2 regions of the Bradyrhizobium sp. USDA 4510 genome follow, and region 2 is predicted to be linked to the other one. Evidence: predicted binding sites of a transcription regulator. Region 2 holds the regulator's gene; the other holds the start of a gene.

Region 1 (7,051 bases), 850 kb from region 2:
ACGGACGCGCGCAACGAACCAGGGATGACTGATGTCCCGCGATTTTCGCCTTGATCGCGTTCCCGTCGACGTTCTCGCTTACGAGCTCGCCGAAGAGAGGGCGAGTGCGCTCGGCCGCATGGGCCGCGCGCTGGAACAGGCACTCGCCAGGCTGCGCGAGTTCGATGCCGCCCATCCGCGCGCTGAAACATCGACGTCAACACAACAGGCACGGCGCCTCCTGGTGCGGGAGGCCGGCCATGCGCTCTGGATGTTCGTGGTGCAGCGGGAAGCCTGCGGGCTGCGCAACAACCGCATGCTGATGCGCGACTACAACGTGCCCGGCGAGGTGCAGCTCAGCATGGGCCCGATGCTCGCCACGTCGACCTCATCGCCATAAAAAATGCGCAGGCCCCCTCGGTGACGAAGCAGGCCCGCGCATTGAATTCGCGGATGCTGAATTCAGCCGTAGATTTGCGTCAGTGGACGCTGACGGCCTGCAGCTCGTTGCTCCACGCATTTGCGACCGCGGCTTCGCGGCTGTCGGTCAGCATGATCGGCGTGCCGTCGGCGGCGTGCAGTGCGAACAGCTTGAGGCCCGGCGCGATCTTCGGCGCTTGCGGAAAGAGATCCGGCACGTCCTCGGAGCGGACCTGCTTCACGTAGGCGATATGACCTTCGCCCAGATGGGCCAGCGCTTCCGGCGTGACGCTCTCGGATTCGATGGTGGTGGTACTCAGTTCACTCATGGTCTCGACTCCTCAGTCAGATAAGCGGTCGAGTCCGCTCGTTGTTTCTATTATTCGTGCTCATTGATAGCGATTGTCTTAATGACCCGTTCAGGTTCCGGCCTGGCCAGGTCGATCGACAACAACCCGTTCTTCAGATCCGCGCCCAGCACATGCATCCCCTCCGCCAGCACGAAGGTGCGCTGGAAGTGGCGCGCGGCGATGCCGCGATGGATGTATTGCCGGGCCTTGTCGTCCTGCTGGCGGCCGCGGATGACGAGCTGATTTTCCTCAATAGTTACATCGAGTTGGTCGCGGGTGAAGCCCGCCACCGCCAGCGTGATGCGCAGCCGCTCAGGCTGCCCGTTGGTACGGTCGCACCGCTCGATGTTGTACGGAGGATAGCCGTCGGCGCCCTTCACGACGCGGTCGAGCGCACGCTCGATCTCGTCGAATCCCAGAAGGAACGGACTGGACAACGATGGAACACGAGACATTACAAAGTCCTCTCGAAGCGACTTTGAGGGGCCCTTGCGGCGCCCCATGCAACCGGCGGGCCGTCTGGCCTCCGGTCAGTGAGGGATATGGGGGCGATCTGGATAGCGTTCAAGCAGCCCCGAAACCAGCCTAAACGCCCGCAACATGGGGGTAAATTCTTCCCGATCGGTTACTCCCCGACGCGCTTGCGGCCATCGGCGGTAAAGAGATGCAGCTTGTCGCGGGGGGCGACGGCCCGGATCCGCTCGCCGATGGCGGGACCCGAGACGCCGGGAACCCGGACGATCACCTCTCCGGGCGGCAGCTCGCCCGGATTGGCGGCAACGCCCTGCTCCTCGCGCTGGCGGCTGCCGTAGACGAAGGTCTCGGCGCCGACATGCTCGATCGCCTCGACCGTAAGGCCAAGCGCGACGCCGCCGGATGCGGTCTCGCTCGAGATCACGAAATCCTCCGGCCGGATCCCGACAATGCCGGCGCCGTCGGCGCCCGTGATCTGGGACTTCAGCTCGTCCGCGCGCAGCGGCATCAGGTTCATCGGCGGGGCGCCGATGAAGGAGGCGACGAAGGTGGTCGCCGGCTTCTGGTAGATGTCCAGCGGATTACCGATCTGCTCGACCTGGCCGCCGTTCATGACGACGAGGATGTCGGCGAGCGTCATCGCCTCGAGCTGGTCGTGGGTGACGTAGATCGATGTGGTGTTGAGCCGGCGCTGCAGCTTGCGGATCTCGACCCGCATCGCGATGCGCAACTTGGCGTCGAGGTTCGACAGCGGCTCGTCGAACAGGAACACTTTTGGCTGGCGCACGATGGCGCGGCCCATCGCGACGCGCTGGCGCTGGCCGCCGGAAAGCTGGCGCGGCTTGCGCTCCAGCATCGGCGAGAGCTCGAGGACGCGCGCGGCTTCCTCGACGCGGGTCTTGATCTCGGCCTCGGCCATGCCGCGGTTGCGCAGGCCGTAGGCCATGTTGTTGTAGACGCTCATATGCGGATAGAGCGCGTAGTTCTGGAACACCATCGCGATGTCGCGATCAGCAGGCTCGACCTGGTTCACGACGCGGCCGCCGATGTCGATCTCGCCGCCGGTGATGGTCTCGAGCCCCGCGACCATGCGGAGCAGCGTGGACTTGCCGCAGCCGGATGGGCCGACCAGCACGCAGAACTGGCCGTCGCCGACGTCGACATCGACACCCTTGATGGCCTCGAAGCCGCCGGGATAGGTCTTGCGGACGCTGCGCAGCGTGACGTTAGCCATTACTTTTCCGTCTCCACCAATCCGCGCACGAACAGTTTCTGCATCACGACGACGACGAACACCGGCGGCAGCATCGCGAGCAACGCGGTCGCCATCACGATCGGCCATTCGGTCAGCGCGTCCGTCGTCGTGATCATCTTGCGGATGCCGACCTGGATGGTCTGCATGTCGTCGCGCGTGGTGATCAACAGCGGCCAGAGGTACTGATTCCAGCCGAGGATGAAGAGGATCACGAACAGCGCGGCCATGTTGGTGCGCGACAGCGGCAGCAGCGTATCCCAGAAGAAGCGGAACGGGCCTGCGCCGTCGATCCGCGAAGCCTCCAGCAATTCATCCGGCACGGTCATGAAGAACTGGCGGAACAGCAGCGTCGCGGTGGCCGACGCAATCAGCGGCAGCGACAGGCCGGCATAGCTGTCGAGCAGATGCAGATCGGCGACGATCTTGTAGGTCGGATAGATGCGTACCTCGACCGGCAGCATCAACGTGATGAAGATGATCCAGAAGATCGCCATCCGGAACGGAAACCGGAAATACACGATCGCGTAGGCCGAGATGATCGAGATCGCGATTTTGCCGACCGCGATCAAGAGCGCCATGACCAGCGAGTTCAGCATCATGTGGAGCACCGGCTCGCGGGTCGAGCCGCTCGTGCCGACAAACAGCGTCTGGTAGTAGGTCTGGAGGAAATGGCCGCCGGGCAGCAGCGACATCTGGCCGTTGGCGATCACGGCATTGTCCTGGGTCGAGGCGACCAGCGCGAGATAGACCGGGAAGGCGACGATCGCGATCCCGATCCACAGGATGGCGTGAGCCAGATAGCGCTGGAAGCCTTCCTCCTCGACCATCAGTAGGTCACCTTGCGTTCGACGAAGCGGAACTGGATCGCCGTCAGCATGACGACGATGACCATCAGGATGACCGACTGCGCCGCCGACGAGCCGAGATTGCCGCCGAGCAGGCCGTCCGTATAGACCTTGTAAACCAGCGTCTCGGTCGCCTTGCCGGGACCGCCGCGGGTCATGGTGTCGATGATGCCGAAAGTGTCGAAGAAGGCGTAGACGATGTTGATGACCAAGAGGAAGAAGATGGTCGGCGACAGCAGCGGGAAGATCACGGTCCAGAACCGCCGCATCGGCCGGGCGCCGTCGATCGCGGCGGCCTCGATCACGCTTTTCGGGATGCTCTGCAGCCCGGCGAGGAAGAACAGGAAATTGTAGGAGATCTGCTTCCAGGCCGCGGCGAGGATGATCAGGGCCGCCGCCTGGTCGCCGTCGAGCAGCGGATTCCAGTCGATGCCCATGGCGCGCAGATAGCGCGACAGCACGCCGAGCGAGGGGTGCAGCATGAACACCCAGAGTACGCCGACCACCGGCGGGGCCACCGCATAGGGCCAGATCAGCAGCGTGCGATACAGCGTCGAGCCGCGCAGCGGCCTGTCAGCCATCACCGCGAGCAGCAGCGCGAAGGACAGCGATGAGACCGCGATCGCGAACGAGAACACGAAGGTTCGGACGATCGCCTCGAAATAGGCCGGCTCCTTGAACAGCTCGAGATAGTTCTCGAACCAGACGAAGCTGGTGGAGAGACCGAAGGCGTCCTGCAGCAGGAAGGACTGGATCACCGCCTGCAGGGCCGGCCAGTAGAAAAAGATCAGGACGATCGCGAGTTGCGGGGCAACCAGCGCGTAAGGCAACAGCTTTGATTGGAAAATCGCTTGCTTTTGCATGGGCTCGGAAGAAGGGCAGGCCGCGGATGCGGCCCGCCGGTTGATCGCCCTAAAGCGCGATGAGATGAGGTTGGATCGTCATCGCGCCTTAGCTTGTCGTCTGGGCATGGTGGAAAACCGCTTCGCGCTTGTCCGGTTCATGCCCGAAGGCATCATGTCAGCGGACGGCGGTCTTTTCAAACTGCCGCAGCATCTGGTTGCCGCGCTCGACGGCGGCGTCCAGCGCCTGCTTGGCGGTCTTCTTGCCGGCCAGCGCCTGCTCGATCTCCTCCGACCACATGTCGCGCAGCTGCACCATGTTGCCGAGGCGCAGACCGCGGGAATTCGCGGTCGGCTCCTTGTTGGTGAGCTCGAGCAGCGGGGTCTCGAGATAGGGCTGGTCCTTGTAGAAGCCTTCTTCCTTGGCCTTGGCGTAGGCGGCCTTGGTGATCGGCAGATAACCCGAGGCCTTGTGGATCCAGACCTGGCGGTCGGTGTCCGAGAGGAAGGTCAGGAACTTGGCCACGCCCTTGTATTCCTCTGCCGACTTGCCGCCCATCACCCAGAGCGAGGCGCCGCCGATGATCGAGTTCTGCGGCGCGCCCTTGGCGTCGGGATAATACGGCATCGGCGCCGCGGTGAAGTTGAACTTGGCCTGCGCCTTGACGTTGCCGAAGAACGCCGACGAGGTCAGGTAGATCGGGCATTCGCCCGAGGTGAAGCGGCCTTCGCCGGTGTTGGTGCGGCCGGCATAGTCGTAGGTCTTGTCCTTCTGCAGCTCGACGAGGCTCTCGAGATGCTTGACCTGCAGCGGGCCGTTGAATTCGAGCACGGTGTCGAAGCCGTCGAGGCCGTTGGCCTTGCTGGCGAGCGGCACATTGTGCCAGGCCGAGAGCTGTTCGAGATTGACCCAGGTGACCCACGAGCCGGAGAAGCCGCAGGTGTTATAGCCGGCTGCCTTCAGCTTCTTGGCGTCGTCGAACACTTGCGGCCAGGTCTTGGGAATCTCCGCGATGTTGGCCTTCTTCAGCGCATCGAGATTGATCCACATCACCGTCGACGACGAGTTGAAGGGGAACGACAGCATCTCGCCCTTGGAGGTCGAGTAGTAGCCGGTGATCGCGGGCAGATAGACGCCCGGATCGAACTTCTCGCCGGCGTCGGCCATCAGCTTGTAGACCGGTTTGACGGCGCCGGTGGCGGCCATCATCGTCGCGGTGCCGACCTCGAACACCTGCATGATATGCGGCGCGTTGCCGGCGCGGAACGCGGCGATGCCGGCGTTCATGGTGTCGGCGTAGCCGCCCTTGTAGGTCGGGATCACCTTGTAGTCGGATTGCGAGGCGTTGAAGTCGTTGGCCAGCTTGACGATGACGTCGTTGTTGGCGCCGGTCATCGCGTGCCACCACTGGATCTCGGTCACCGCGAACGCGGGCGACGCGAATGCAAGCGCGGCAGCGGCTGCCGCGGCAGCGCCTAGTCGTCGAAAGAACATCAAAACCCCTCCCAATTGGAACATCATCTTTCGTTGCGCGCGTTATCAGCGCCGGATGACGTTCAAATGACCGTATAAACGAAAGTCATGGTAGGGGGGAAGCCGAAGCGAAGGGAAGCGGTAAAAAAGGCGAAGACCGCAGCCGGCTCCGTGCGGTGCAGCGCCAAACGCGACGTTGCACCGCAGTGTTGATGCGTCGGCCGGTTCGATACGGGCCGACGCTCCAGCTTTGTCCTGACGCGAACCGGTGCGCATCCCGCATCGCGTGCGGGACAGGCTCGAAAACGCCTTTAGCGCTTGCGCTGGGGACCGCAGACCACGCCCTTCTCAACCAGGCCGTTGATCTCGTCCTTCGAGTAGCCGAACTCGCCGAGCACTTCCGCGGCGTGCTGGCTGAACTTCGGCGGCGTCCGGCGCAGGTTCGGCTTGGTGCGTTCGAGGCGGATCGGCGAGGCGACGCCCTTGTACCAATCCTTCTCGATGACGTCGCCGCGATGAATGGTGTGCGGGTTGGTCAGCGCCTGGTCGATCTTCTGCACCGGGCCAGCCGGCAGGCCGGCGGCGAGCAGCCGGTTGCACAGCGGCTCGGCCTCGTGCTGGCTGAACACCGCGGCCAGCTCGACGCGGAGCGCATCGCGGTTGGCGATGCGGTCCTTGTTGCGGGCAAAGCGCGGGTCGGTGCCGAGCTCGGGCTTGCCGATCTCCTTGGCGAGCTTGCGGAAGGTTCCGTCATTGCCGACGCCGATGAAGATGTTGTCGGTCTTGGTCGGGAAGATCGCGTACGGCACGAGGTTGGGATGCTCGTTGCCGGTGAGCGACGGCGGCTTGCCGTGCATGAAGTAGTTCGCGGTGTGCGGATGCATGATCGCGAGCCCGGTCTCGTACAGCGTCGTCTCGATGAACTGGCCGAGCCCCGAGCGCTGCCGCTCCGACAGCGCCATCAGGATGCCGATCGTGGCGTAGAGCCCGGTGGTGATGTCGACCAGCGGCACGCCGATCCGCATCGGGCCGCTCTCCGGCGAGCCGGTCGCCGCGATCATGCCGGTCATCGCCTGGATGATCGCGTCATAGCCGGGATTGCCGCCGCGCGGGCCGTCGGCGCCGAAGCCGGAGATCCGGCAATGCACGAGGCGCGGAAATTTCGCGCGCAGCACGTCGTTGCCGATGCCCCATTTGTCGAGCGTGCCGGGCTTGAAATTCTCGATCAGCACGTCGGCGGTCTCGAGCATCTTCATCAGCACCGCGCGTCCGCCCTCGGAAGCGAGGTCGAGGCCGATCGAGCGCTTGTTGCGGTTGATGCCGACGAAATAGGCCGCGTCTTCTTCGTGGAAGGGAGGACCCCAGTCTCGCACCTCGTCGCCGGCGGGCGGCTCGACCTTGATCACGTCGGC
Region 2 (7,051 bases):
CTTCCACGACCTGACGCCGCTGCGCCGGGTCGAGGAGATGCGAGCCGACTTCGTCGCCAATGCCAGCCACGAGCTGCGCACGCCGCTCGCCGCCTTGTCCGGCTTCATCGACACGCTGCAGGGGCCGGCGCGCGAGGACGCGCGGGCGCGGGAGCGCTTCCTCGGCATCATGCACACCCAGGCGACCCGCATGGCGCGGCTGATCGACGATTTGCTGTCGCTGTCGCGGGTCGAGTTGTCGGCCCATGTGCGGCCCGAGGCCTCGATCGACATCGTGCCGATCATCCGCCAGGTCGCCGACGGGCTCGAGGCACTGGCCAGCGAGCGCCAGGTCGAGATCGAGGTCGACCTGCCTCAGGCTCCGGTCATGATCGCCGGCGACCGCGAGGAACTGCTCCGCCTGTTCGAGAACCTGATCGAGAATGCCCTCAAATACGGCGCCTCAGGGGGGCGCGTCATAGTGTCGCTGAATCAGGCCGTTTCGGGTGCATCGGGCGAAGGGGCCCCCGAAATCCGTGTCATGGTACGGGATTTCGGCCCCGGCATCGCCCCCGAGCACCTGCCGCGGCTGACCGAGCGCTTCTACCGGGTCGACGTCGGCGACAGCCGCAACCAGGGCGGAACGGGCCTCGGATTATCGTTGGTGAAACATATTCTTAACCGTCATCGCGGGCGTCTTTTGATCGAGAGCGTGCCGAAGAACGGGGCCACTTTTACCGCCTGTTTTCCCCGGCCGAAGACCCCGTTACCAACTCAAAGCTAAGCGTTTTCAGAAGCTTAGTACTGTCATCCAACTGTCATCCAACCTTCGTAAAAGCAGCACCGACCGCTCCTAGATGGACCGGCGTGAGCGCGATCGGGCGCATTCGGCGCTTCGCTCACTGGATGGAGACCACCCATGAATTTCATCAAAGCAATCGTCGCAGCCGGCGTGATCGCCGCTTCGACGTCGGCCTTCGCTGCCGATATTACCGGCGCGGGCGCGACGTTTCCGTTCCCGATCTATTCGAAGTGGGCTGACGCCTACAAGAAGGAGACCGGCAACGGTCTGAACTACCAGTCGATCGGCTCCGGCGCCGGCATCAAGCAGATCCAGGCCAAGACCGTGACCTTCGGCGCCACCGACGCGCCGCTCAAGCACGAGCAACTCGAGAAGGACGGCCTCGTCCAGTGGCCGATGGTGATGGGCGCGATCGTCCCGGTCGTGAACCTCGAAGGCATCAAGCCGGGTGACCTGATCCTGTCGGGCGAAGTGCTCGGCGACATCTATCTCGGCAAGATCACCAAGTGGAATGACGCGGCGATCGCCAAGCTCAATCCGAAGCTGACCCTGCCGGGCGATGCCATCACCGTCGTGCGCCGTTCGGACGGTTCGGGCACCACCTTCAACTTCACCGACTATCTCTCCAAGTCGAACGCCGACTGGAAGTCCAAGGTCGGTTCCGGCACCGCGGTCGAATGGCCGGTCGGCGTCGGCGCCAAGGGCAACGAAGGCGTTGCCGGCAACATCAGCCAGACCAAGAACGCTATCGGCTATGTCGAGTATGCCTACGCCAAGCAGAACAAGCTGACCTACACCGGGCTGGTCAACAAGGCCGGCAAGACCGTGCAGCCGACCATGGCTGCCTTCCAGGCTGCCGCCTCGAATGCCGACTGGGCCAAGGCTCCCGGCTACTACGTGATACTGACCGACCAGCCGGGCGAAGCCTCCTGGCCGATCACCGCGGCGACCTTCATCCTGATGCACAAGGACTCGACCGACAAGGCGGCCTCGCAGGAAGCGCTCAAGTTCTTCAAGTACGCCTTCGAGAAGGGCGACAAGGCGGCCGAAGAGCTCGACTACATCCCGATGCCGGACTCGGTCGTCAAGCTGATCGAGAAGACCTGGTCGTCGGACATCAAGAGCTAAGTCCGACGCTGCGACAGGGCCTGTGCCGACTCGATCGCGGCACAGGTCGAGCGACCAAGACCCGGTCTCCATCACTGCGGCAACAAGCGCGGGATCGAGGCCGGGGTTCGCGCCTCAAGGGGCGTGGCTGGAACGACGGCGCCCGGCCAAATGCGTCAGTGAAGATCGCTTCGGGGCGTAGCGGTTTGCGTGGCTTTTGCATACTAAAGAGGGGATTGGCGTGGCAGACATGGCTGTTCAGAGCGATGTGATGGAAGCCGCGGGACCTTACGATCGCGCCAAGGCCCTCAGCGCCTTCAAGCTCGGTGACCTCACCTTCTATTGGATCACCCGCATCTCGGCGATTTCGGTTCTGTTGATCCTCGGCGGCATCATCCTGTCGCTGATCGTCGGCGCCTGGCCGGCGATGAAGGAATACGGCATCGCCTTCCTCTGGACGCAGCGCTGGGCACCCTCGGCCGATCCGCCGGTGCTCGGCGCGCTCGGCCCGATCTACGGCACCCTGATCACCTCGGTCATCGCGATGCTGATCGCCATTCCGGTCGGCATCGGCATCGCCGTGTTCCTCACCGAGCTCTGCCCGCAAATGCTGCGCCGCCCGATCGGCATCGCGATCGAGCTGCTCGCCGGCATCCCCTCGATCATCTACGGCATGTGGGGCTTCTTCGTGCTCGGCCCGTTCCTGGCCAACACGTTCCAGCCCTTCATGATCCGGATCTTCGAGGGCGTCCCGGTGCTGGGCGCGGTGTTCGCAGGCCCGCCGTCCTATCTCAGCCTGTTCAACGCCGCGCTGATCCTTGCGATCATGGTGCTGCCCTTCATCACCGCGATCTCGGTCGACGTGTTCAAGACCGTGCCGCCGGTGCTGAAAGAGGCCGCCTACGGCATGGGCTGCACCACCTGGGAAGTCGTCCGCAGCGTCGTGATCCCCTACACCCGCGTCGGCGTGATCGGCGGCATCATGCTGGCGCTCGGCCGCGCCCTCGGCGAGACCATGGCGGTGACCTTCATCATCGGCAACTCGTTCCGGATCTCGTCGTCGATCTTCGCGCCGGGCACCACGATCTCGGCGGCGATCGCCAGCGAATTCGCCGAGAGCGACGGCCTGCACCAGTCCGGCCTGATCCTGCTCGGCCTGCTGTTGTTCGTGCTGACCTTCTTCGTGCTCGCCGGCGCGCGGCTGATGCTGATGCGGCTTGAAAAGAAGGCGGGGAAGTAACGCCATGAACCCGATCTACAAATCCCGCCGCCGCAGCGACATCGTCATCCGCGCACTCTGTGTCGGCGCGGCGCTGTTCGGCGTTACCTGGCTGGCGCTGATCCTGATCACGCTGCTCTATAACGGCCTTGCCGGCCTCAGCGTGCAGCTGTTCACCCAGAACACGCCGCCGCCCGGCTCGACCGAAGGCGGCTTGCTCAACGCCATCGTCGGCTCGGTCATCATGACCGTGATCGGCGTCGGCATCGGCGCGCCGCTTGGCCTGTTCGCCGGCACCTACCTCGCCGAATACGGCAAGCACGACAAGCTGACCTCGGTGATCCGCTTCATCAACGACATCCTGCTCAGCGCGCCCTCGATCATCATCGGCCTGTTCATCTATGGTGCGGTGGTGGTGCCGATGCGCGGCTTCTCGGCGATCGCAGGCAGCCTTGCGCTCGCGGTGATCGTGATCCCGGTCGTGCTGCGCACCACCGAGGACATGCTGCTCTTGGTGCCCAATCCGCTGCGCGAGGCCGCCTCCGCGCTCGGCCTGCCGCGTTCGCTGGTGATCAAGCGGATCGCTTATCGTGCCGCGCGATCGGGTCTGATCACCGGTGTGCTGCTGGCGACCGCCCGCGTCGCCGGCGAGACCGCGCCGCTGCTGTTCACCGCGCTGTCGAACCAGTTCTTCAGCCTGGATCTGACCAAGACGATGGCCAACCTGCCAGTGACCATCAACAACTTCGTGCAGAGCCCCTACGCCTACTGGAAAGAGCTGGCGTGGAGCGGCGCGCTGCTCATCACATTCACCGTGCTCGCGTTGAATATCGGCGCGCGTATCCTTGGTGCCGAAAGGGCCGCAAAATGACCGAGCTTTCCGTCTCCACGACTGCCGCAGGCCACATTCCCCAGGTTCCGCTGCCGGAAGCGCCGCCGAAAGTCACGGTGCGCAACCTCAACTTCTATTACGGCGAGCACCACGCGCTGAAGAACATCAACCTGGCGCTCGGCACCAACCGCGTCACGGCGTTCATCGGCCCGTCCGGCTGCGGCAAGTCGACCCTGCTGCGCATTTTCAACCGGATGTACGACCTGTATCCGGGTCAGCGCGCGGTCGGCCAGCTGATGCTGGACCAGACCAACATTCTCGACCCCAAGCTCGACCTCAACTTGCTGCGCGCGCGGGTCGGCATGGTGTTCCAGAAGCCGACGCCGTTCCCGATGACGATCTACGAGAACATCGCCTTCGGCATCCGCCTCTATGAGAAGATCTCGAAGTCCGAGATGGACGACCGGGTCGAGAAGGCGCTGCGCGGCGGCGCGCTGTGGAACGAGGTCAAGGACAAGCTGAACGCCTCCGGCCTGTCGCTCTCCGGCGGCCAGCAGCAGCGCCTGTGCATCGCGCGCACCGTGGCGGTGCGTCCCGAGGTGATCCTGTTCGACGAGCCGTGCTCGGCGCTCGACCCGATCTCGACCGCCAAGGTCGAGGAGCTGATCCAGGAGCTCTCCGAGGACTACACGATCGCGATCGTCACCCACAACATGCAGCAGGCGGCGCGCGTCTCCGATAAGACCGCCTTCATGTATCTCGGCGAGCTGATCGAGTTCGACGACACCAACAAGATATTCACCTCACCGAGCGATCGGCGCACCCAGGACTACATCACCGGCCGGTTCGGTTGACCGGCGCATGATCCGGAAAAGTGGAAACCGGTTTTCCGATCAGGTCATGCTAAAATTCAGGACACGAAACCATGATCCCCGGGATCATGGTTGAGGGAGACAAGCGATGGCTTCTGAACATACCGCCAAGGCATTCGACAGCGACCTGCAGGAGTTGACTCGCCTGGTCGCCGAGATGGGCGGCCTGGTCGAACGGATGATTACCGAGTCGGTCGACGCGCTGATCCGTCGCGACGTCGCGCTCGGCAAGCGCGTGGTCGCCGCCGACATCGAGATCGACAATCTGCAGCGCAACATCGAAGAGCGGGCGGTGCTGACGATCGCCCGCCGCCAGCCGATGGCGATCGATCTGCGTGAGATCGTCAGCGCGATGCGCGTCGCCACCGACCTCGAGCGGATCGGCGACCTCGCCAAGAACATGGGCAAGCGCGTCGCGGCGCTGGAGAGCGATTTCCAGCCGCTGAAGCTGATCCGCGGCCTCGAGCACATGACCGACCTCGTGCTGTCGCAGGTCAAGTCGGTGCTCGACGCCTATGCCGCGCACGACCTGCCGGCGGCGATGAACGTCTGGAAGGGCGACGAGGAGGTCGATGCGATCTGCACCTCGCTGTTCCGCGAACTGCTCACCTACATGATGGAAGATCCGCGCAACATCTCGTTCTGCATCCATCTGATGTTCTGCGCCAAGAACATCGAGCGGATCGGCGATCACGCCACCAATATCGCCGAGACCGTGTTCTACATGATCGAGGGCCAGCAGATCACCGACAAGCGCCCGAAGGGCGACATGACCACTTTTGCCACCACGGTGCCGGGCAACTGAGGCATGATCGGCAAGCACGGAACCGGCAAGAGCGAAACTGGATGATCCTCGCGACAAATCGTTTCCGCGGGGACTATGCTCAAGGAAGTAAGCGTTTCGGTTTGCGTCTGGGCAACGGATCACCACAGAGAAAGAACTTAAACCGATGAGCGCACGCATTCTGGTAGTCGAAGACGAGGAAGCGCTGACGACGCTGTTGCGCTACAATCTCGATGCGGAAGGCTACGATGTCGAGACGGTGGGGCGCGGCGACGATGCGGATACAAGGCTGAAGGAGCGCGTTCCCGACCTCGTGGTGCTGGACTGGATGCTGCCGGGCCTGTCCGGCATCGAACTGTGCCGCCGCCTGCGGGCGCGGCCCGAGACCAAGCAGCTTCCGATCATCATGCTGACCGCGCGCGGCGAGGAAAGCGAGCGCGTGCGCGGGCTTGCCACCGGCGCGGACGATTACATCGTCAAGCCGTTCTCGGTGCCGGAGCTGCTGGCGCGGGTGAAGGGCCTGTTGCGCCGCGCCAGCCCGGAGCGGCTTGCGACCGTGCTGACCTACGGCGACATCGAGCTCGACCGCGAGAAGCGCCGCGTGGCGCGCTCGGGCCGTCCGATCGATCTCGGGCCGACCGAGTATCGCCTGCTCGAATTCTTCCTTGAGCATCCCGGCCGCGTGTTCAGCCGCGAGCAATTGCTCGACAGCGTCTGGGGCCGCGACATCTACATCGATGAGCGCACCGTCGACGTGCATATCGGCCGCCTGCGCAAGCTGCTCAATCCGGGCCGCGAGCAGGATCCGATCCGCACTGTGCGCGGCGCCGGCTACGCGCTCGACGACCGCTTTGCCAAGGCCGAGCCGCAGCCGTAACGGCCATGCGGCATTCATAAACCGCAACACGGCGTCGTCCCGGCGAAACCCGGGACCCATACGCTGCGGCCAGCGCAATCGGCACGCGGCCAGACGGCTTTCTAACAACACCCATTCGTGGTTATGGGTCCCGGCCTGCGCCGGGACGACGCTGGTGATATAGCCGGGCTGGGTCACACAAAAAAATCCCCGCTTTCGCGGGGATTTGTCTTTGAGGTCTTCCGTCGTTTTCCCGAGTGCTCACTTGATCTGCGGTTTCGCCGACGGCCGGCGGCGATCGGCGGCGGGCTGGTAGGCGACGCGCGAGTGATGCGCGCAATAGGGCAGGCCGCCGAGCGCTTTGCCGCCGCAGAAGAAGAATTCCGGGCTCGAGGGATCGCCGACCGGCCAGTGACAGGTGGCCTCGTTGAGCTCGAGCAGCGACAGCCGCTGGCTCATCGGCACCACATTGTCGTAGGAGATCGGATCGGGCTCCATCTCGGCCTCGAAGGCGTGCGCCAGCGCGGTGTTGCCGCGCGAGACCGGGCGCGCCACCCGCATCATGTGCTGGGCGGGGCGGGCCTTGCGCTGCCGCGGCGC

Evidence for each region. Region 2 encodes PhoB, which activates phosphate uptake and scavenging genes when phosphate is short. Its sites were predicted from a motif close to TGTCATNNANCTGTCAT; they were not measured.
Region 1: a site for PhoB is predicted at 5,716-5,732, ahead of ugpB (sn-glycerol-3-phosphate ABC transporter substrate-binding protein UgpB). Genes of this name have one in related genera too.

What each region holds. Positions count from the first base shown of each region.
Region 1 is NZ_JBSSBT010000001.1:8,181,984-8,189,034, forward strand. It holds gene ACVMDN_RS38065 (DUF6665 family protein) at 32-379, shown strand; gene ACVMDN_RS38070 (BQ00720 family protein) at 459-728, opposite strand; gene ACVMDN_RS38075 (Hsp20 family protein) at 779-1,204, opposite strand; gene ACVMDN_RS38080 (sn-glycerol-3-phosphate import ATP-binding protein UgpC) at 1,375-2,457, opposite strand; gene ugpE (sn-glycerol-3-phosphate ABC transporter permease UgpE) at 2,457-3,305, opposite strand; gene ugpA (sn-glycerol-3-phosphate ABC transporter permease UgpA) at 3,305-4,186, opposite strand; gene ugpB (sn-glycerol-3-phosphate ABC transporter substrate-binding protein UgpB) at 4,344-5,660, opposite strand; gene ACVMDN_RS38100 (CaiB/BaiF CoA transferase family protein) at 5,951-7,051, opposite strand, start outside.
Region 2 is NZ_JBSSBT010000001.1:7,327,055-7,334,105, reverse strand. It holds gene ACVMDN_RS34180 (ATP-binding protein) at 1-763, shown strand, start outside; gene pstS (phosphate ABC transporter substrate-binding protein PstS) at 899-1,909, shown strand; gene pstC (phosphate ABC transporter permease subunit PstC) at 2,139-3,128, shown strand; gene pstA (phosphate ABC transporter permease PstA) at 3,133-3,978, shown strand; gene pstB (phosphate ABC transporter ATP-binding protein PstB) at 3,975-4,793, shown strand; gene phoU (phosphate signaling complex protein PhoU) at 4,900-5,616, shown strand; gene phoB (phosphate regulon transcriptional regulator PhoB) at 5,762-6,472, shown strand; gene ACVMDN_RS34145 (GcrA family cell cycle regulator) at 6,713-7,051, opposite strand, start outside.